One region of the Mesorhizobium sp. WSM4828 genome, then DNA from elsewhere that is predicted to be linked to it. Evidence: riboswitches for the same ligand, from Rfam matches in the RefSeq annotation. Region 1 holds a riboswitch; the other holds the start of a gene.
What was found. Region 1 has a riboswitch for cobalamin ahead of AC0L2X_RS10655 (DUF1636 family protein). Riboswitches for the same ligand answer to the same signal wherever they lie in the genome.
Positions count from the first base shown of each region.

Region 1 (3,234 bases):
GGCTCGCGTGCTTGCCCGTACCGGCCTGCTGCAGATCGATTCCGTCAGCGCCGTAGTGCGCGCCCACTATATGCCGCTCTATTCGCGGCTTGGCCCCTACAAGCTGGCGCTGCTCGACGACGCCGCCGTAACGCGCAAGCGCATGGTCTTTGAATATTGGGCGCACGAAGCCTCGTTCCTGCCGGTCGAGACCTATCCGCTGATGCGCTGGCGCATGCAGCGGGCCGAGCGCGGCGACGAAATGTACAGCGGACTGGCCAAATGGGGTCGCGAGCACGCCGCCTATATCGAGGAGATCTATCGCGAGGTCTCCGAACGAGGCCCGATCGCGGCATCTGCTTTTGAAGGCCAGAAGGGCAATGGTGGCTGGTGGGGCTGGAGCCATGCCAAGCACGCCTTCGAATGGCTGTTCTGGGCCGGCCGCATCACCACCGCGCATCGCCGCGGCTTCGAGCGGTTCTACGATCTGCCGGAGCGCGTACTGCCGCCGGCGGTACTCGCTCTGCCGGTTCCCTGCCCCGAGGATGCGCATCGCGAATTGCTGCGTATCTCCGCCCGCGCCCACGGCGTCGCCACGGCAGGCGATCTGCGCGACTATTTCCGCCTCTCGCCCGCCGATATCAAGGGCCGCCTCGAGGAGCTGGTCGAGGCTGGCGAGCTGTTGCCGGTGAGCGTCGAAGGCTGGAACAAGCCGGCCTATCTCCACAAGGACGCCCGTTTGCCGCGCAGGATCGAGGCGCGCGCCTTGCTCGCGCCGTTCGATCCTGTCGTCTTCGAGCGGTCGCGCACCGAGCGGTTGTTCGACTTCCACTACCGCATCGAGATCTATACGCCGGCAGAAAAGCGCCGGTATGGCTATTATGTGCTGCCGTTCCTGCTCGGCGACAGCATCGTCGGGCGCGTCGACCTCAGGGCCGACCGCCCGGCCGGCGTGTTGCGCGTCCATGCCGCCTATGCGGAGCTCGGCGCCCCGCCGCAAACCGCAGCCGAGCTTTTCGAAGAATTGAAGCAGATGCAGGGCTGGCTCGGGCTTGAGCGGATTGAAGTCACGCCTGCGGGGGATTTGGGCCATGCGCTGGCGGATGTCGCGGTTTCGTAAGGGATTGCCGATCTCGGCGCTGCCCCTCATCCGCCTGCCGGCACCTTCTCCCCGTGTAGTGACGGGGAGAAGGGACGCTGCCGCAACCTAGGCGCTCAGCCTTACAACCCTGTAGATTGGCGAAGTCCCAAACGAAGTCGTCCTTTCTCCCCGTCACTATACGGGGAGAAATGCCCGGCAGGGCAATGAGGGGCAGCGCCGACATCGAAAATTGCTCTAAAGCGTTTCCCTCGCCGTGTCGGAACCATGCGTTGACACCACCGCCTGCAAAAGCCTAAATCCATTCCAGACGGTCCCCTGCCCGCAACGGCAAGGGCCAAGAGGGAATGCGGTGCGAAATCTCGATTTCAAATCCGCGGCTGTCCCCGCAACTGTAAGCGACGAGCCAAGGCCGAAAACCACTGGGATATTCCCGGGAAGGCGGCACCCAGGCGATGACCCGCGAGCCAGGAGACCTGCCGTCTAGGACATAAGAATCCGATCGCCTGGCGGGTTTTCCGGGCAAGGAGCCTGATTTGGAACGCGACAGCAGTTTTCCGGCTGAGACAGCGGATTTATTGTCCGGCCATGGTGATTCCCCGGCCGGCGTTACCGTCATCGTCTGCTCGTCCTGCCGTGACGAGACCGGTTCGGACGCCCATCCCCGCGCCGGCGAACTGCTCGCCGAGGACACGCGCCGCGCCGCTTCCAGCGAAAACATTAAGATCCGCACCGTCGAATGCCTCGGCAATTGCAAGCGCCGGCTCAGCGCCGCGATTTTGCGCGACGGCTGCTGGAGCTACGTCTTCGGCGACCTGACCGCGACCAGCGGCGCCGATCTCGTGACCGGCGCAAAGCTGTTCGCCACCTCGACGGATGGGCTCATTCCGTGGCGCGGCCGTCCCGATTGCCTGAAGCGCGGCCTGGTTGCCCGCATCCCTCCCCTTGACCTTTTGAAGGACCTGACATGACCGCTGCCTCCCTTTCGCGCGTTCCCTGCACCGTCGTCACCGGCTTTCTCGGCGCCGGCAAGACGACGCTGATCCGCCATTTGCTCGAAAACGCCAAAGGCAAGCGGCTGGCCATCATCATCAACGAGTTCGGCGACATCGGCATCGACGGCGAGATCCTGAAGGGCTGTGGCATCGACACCTGCCCCGAGGAAAACATCGTCGAACTGGCCAATGGCTGCATCTGCTGCACCGTCGCCGACGATTTCGTTCCGGCGCTCGACCAGATCCTGTCGCTGACGCCGAGGGTCGACCACATCCTGATCGAGACGTCCGGCCTCGCTTTGCCCAAGCCGCTGGTCCAGGCCTTCCAGTGGCCGTCGGTGAAAAGCCGTGTAACGGTCGATGGCGTCATCGCCGTGGTCGACGGGCCGGCGCTGGCTGATGGCCGCGTCGCCAACGACATGGATGCCCTGCAGGCGCAGCGCGCGCAGGACGAGACGCTCGACCACGACGATCCGGTCGAGGAAGTATTCGAGGACCAGCTCGCCTGCGCCGACCTGATCATCCTGTCGAAGAGCGACCTGCTCGACGCCGCCGGCTCGGCCCGTGCCAATGCCGTCATCGGCAAGCATGTTGCGCGGGCGGTGAAGATCGTGCCGACCTCGCAAGGCAAGGTCGATCCGTCGGTGCTGCTCGGCCTCGGGCTTGCTGTCGAGGACGACATCGAGAACCGCAAGACCCACCACGACGACGAGCTCGACCACGAACATGACGACTTCGATAGTTTTGTCATCGACATTGCGTCTGTGTCCAACCCGGACGAACTGGCACAACGCGTCGCCACGGCGGCGGAGGAGGAAAACGTGTTGCGCGTCAAGGGTTTCGTCGAGGTCGGCGGCAAGCCGATGCGGCTCCTGCTGCAAGCCGTCGGCCCGCGCGTCAACCACTATTACGACCGCGCCTGGACCGCTGAAGACGATCGCCGCTCGCGCCTCGTCGTCATTGGCCTGAAAGGGCTGAACCGTCCGGCGATCGAACGTATCCTCGCCGGCTGACCTCAGGCACGAGCCGCCATGCACATCCTCACCACGACATCCGCCTCGCTCGACGATCTCGCCGAGCCTGTCGATCTCAGGCAAACACCTGCGGATGTCGTGGCCCTGTCCTTCACCGACAGCGACCTGGCCGGGCTGGCGGCGGCGT
Region 1 is NZ_JBVVQK010000007.1:82,108-85,341, forward strand. Features, by position in the region: gene AC0L2X_RS10650 (winged helix-turn-helix domain-containing protein) at 1-1,099, shown strand, start outside; cobalamin riboswitch at 1,373-1,576, shown strand; gene AC0L2X_RS10655 (DUF1636 family protein) at 1,615-2,049, shown strand; gene cobW (cobalamin biosynthesis protein CobW) at 2,046-3,086, shown strand; partial or broken gene AC0L2X_RS10665 (cobaltochelatase subunit CobN) at 3,105-3,234, shown strand, end outside.

Region 2 (3,234 bases), on a different contig from region 1:
ACAGCGTCAGGCAGTCGATCAGCACCGGCTGGCCGTCAGGCAGTACCTCGATCGCGCCGGCAAGGTCGAGCGGCGCCTCGATGGTCGTCCAGCCCTCGCCTCGCCGCGAGCGGTGCAGCGCGATGCGCTGGCGCATCTCTTCGTCATAGGCTTGCGCCGTGGCGATATAGCTCCAAGGCGTCGGACAGGCGCTCACCAGGCTCTCGGCATGCGCGCTCTTGCCGGAGCGCGCACCGCCGATGACCAGGGTCAGTGCCCCGGCAGCGCGGTCAGGCAAAGCTGTCGCGCAGACTGGTCGCCGTGCCGGTGAAGCGGCCGCGCACCACGCCGACGACCGCGCCGAGCACCAGCCAGAACACCAGATTGGTCAGCGTCACCGCCACCACGAACTGGTGGTGCAGGCCTTCCGGGATCGTCGTCTCGAAACTGTCGGGCTGCGGCGCGCCGACGATATGCGGCGCAACGATCAACGCCACGGCAAGAACCACCAGCGGCAGCGATCTGCGGAAGACGATAAGGCCGAGACCGGCCGCGGTCGCCACCACTGTTGCCCACCACCATATCTGGCGTTGGACAAGGTCGGCCGCCGGCATCGCCGGCAGTTCCGGCGGCAGGCCGAGGCCCGGCGCCAGCGTGAACACGGCAAAGCCGGCAAGCCCCCAGAACAGGCCCTGGCGCCAATTGCCGATGCCGCCGGCGAATTCCGAAACCGCAACCAGGACCAGTGCGAAGCCGATGCCGGTGACGATATTGGCAACGACGCTGAAGCCGAAGCGCTCGAAGCCGTCGGCCGGCGCCCAGCCTTCGTCCTCAGCCGGAGCCATTGCTTCAACCGGTGCCGGCGCGGCGCTGCTCATAGCCGTCGTGCCTGCGGCGTTTTCGGCCGGTGCCGCAGGTGCGGCGGCATGGTCATGGCCGCCGCCGGCCTGTTCGTAGACTTCCGCCTTCAGGATGAGCGGCACCGTGGCATAGGCCTGCATGCAGGCGAGAACGACGCCGGCCACAAGCCCGCCGATCGCCGCGATGAACACGACGTTGCGAAACAGTGTCATGATGTCAGCCCCTTGTTAGTGGCAGGGAAAGCCCATCGAATGGCGATAGTCGTGTGCGGCATTGTGGACCGCATCGATATGCGAGAAGCCGACAAAGCCCATGACGAAAATGCCGAGGAATGCAGCAAGCGCCAGCTGCATGAAACGCGACTGCGAGGAGACGGAAGCGCCGAGCGAGACGGAAGCGGTATTCATGTCTTGTCCTTTCGCCCTCCACCCGAGGGCATAGAAGTCAGTTTCCTGTCGCCGGCAGGTCTCCTGGCTCGCGGATCAGCGCCCTTCCCCACCTTCCCGAAGGCGAACCTTCAGTGGCATATGGAGAGGACTACCGCACACAGTTGCGGGGGCAGCCACGGCATTGGGCAAACAACTTGCCCGCACCGCATTCCCTCTTGGTTCCAAACGGAACCGACGACATCAGCGACTATAGGCAGAATCGCCGCGCCCGGCAAACTAAATTCCGCCGGATCGTGTGGCGAATGCGCCCGCCTCGCCAAGCTGGCCGGCCGGCGCCGCGATTGACAATTTTCGCGGCCGGGTGTCGGCTGGCGGACGGGGAGGAAGCCGGCATGCAACCCGGCCCGAATGAGCGCGGTCCCTACAACGGCCTGACGCGGGCCGAGCCGACGCTGCCGTCATCGGCCTATTGGGACATCGCGGCCTATCAGAACGATCTCGAGGCCATCTGGTATCGCAACTGGCTGCTCGTCTGCCGCGAAGCCGACCTTGCCCAGCCGCTGGCTTTCAGGACGTTTTGCATAGGCACGCAGGAGGTCGTCGTGCTGCGCGACGAGGCCGGCGAATTGCGCGCCTTCCACAACACCTGCCGGCATCGCGGCTCGCAGCTTTGCCAGCAGAGCGAGGGCCGGCTGAAGGCGCGGCTCATCACCTGCCCCTACCACGCCTGGTCCTATTCACTGCGCGGCGATCTGGTGCGCGTGCCGTCGAAATCGCTGCCGGACGGTTTCGACAAGGCCGATCATCCGCTCTACCGCGTCGCGCTGTCGGTGTGGCGCGGTTTTGTCTTCGTCAACCTCGCCGAAGACGCTGCCGGTTCGGCTGAAACATCCTTCGATCCGGCATCCGGGAACCTCGCCAACTGGCCGTTGGAAACGCTGCTGAGCGGCCATGTCCTGCGCAAGGTGATGAACTGCAACTGGAAGATCTTTTGGGAAAACTTCAACGAGTGCCTGCACTGCCCCGGCGTCCACAAGGACCTGTCGCGGCTGGTACCGATCTATGGCCGCGGCCTGATGGGCCGCCATGACGACCCCGAATGGGCGCGCCATGCCGACAATGACGCGCCGGAATTTGCCGGCGGCTTGCGGGCCGGGGCCGAAACCTGGTCGCGCGACGGGCGCGTCCACGGCTCGGTCTTTTCCGGCCTGACGCCGGCCGAACGTGCTGCCGGGCAGACCTATGCCACCAGCCTGCCGTCGATGTTCGTCGTCGGCCATGTCGACTATGTCAGGACCGTGCGGCTGGTGCCGCTTGGGCCGGAGCAGACGGAACTCACCGCCGAATGGCTTTTTTCGCCCGAAGCGCTCGCCGATCCGGCCGCCGATATCGACAACATCGTCGCCTTCGGCACCCAGGTGCTGGAGGAAGACGCTGATATCTGCGAGGTCAACCAGAAGGGCCTCCGCTCGATGCGCCATAAGGCCGGCGTGTTGATGCCCGAGGAATATGATTTGCACCGCTTCCACAATTGGGTGCGCGAGCGCCATGCGGCGCTTGAACATCAAAGCGATTTGGGCAGATAGCGCCAGGTGACGAAGCCGCAGATCGCCGCCAGCAGGCCGAGCGTCGCGAAAACCGCGCCCAGTCCGAAAAACGCCAGCACCACCGAGTAGACCAGCGGCGGCGTCAGCTCGGAAAAGTCGAGATAGGTGCGGTAGACCGCCGCCATCTGTGCCCGCTCATACGAGCGCACCGAGCGCATGAAGGCAGTCGAGCCCAGCGCATCGAGCGCGATGGTGAAGAAGGCACCGCAAAGCAGCAACCCGCCGGTGACGAGCGGTGCGGCCTCGCCGACGGCGCCGGCCGCCAGCAGCGTTGCCGACATCGCGAAATAGGCGAACGTCATGGTGCGCCGGCCGCCGAAACGCTTTCCTGCCCTGCCCCAGAAGATGGCCATGAACAAAAGCGCATTGCCGGCCGAAACCAAGAGGCCGCCGGCGAG
Region 2 is NZ_JBVVQK010000005.1:16,896-20,129, reverse strand. Features, by position in the region: gene cobU (bifunctional adenosylcobinamide kinase/adenosylcobinamide-phosphate guanylyltransferase) at 1-277, opposite strand, end outside; gene AC0L2X_RS07800 (CbtA family protein) at 270-1,052, opposite strand; gene AC0L2X_RS07795 (CbtB domain-containing protein) at 1,068-1,247, opposite strand; cobalamin riboswitch at 1,284-1,480, opposite strand; gene AC0L2X_RS07790 (aromatic ring-hydroxylating oxygenase subunit alpha) at 1,622-2,815, shown strand; gene AC0L2X_RS07785 (MFS transporter) at 2,794-3,234, opposite strand, start outside.
Region 2: linked by a shared signal. The riboswitch ahead of AC0L2X_RS07795 (CbtB domain-containing protein) and the one ahead of AC0L2X_RS10655 (DUF1636 family protein) in region 1 are both predicted to bind cobalamin.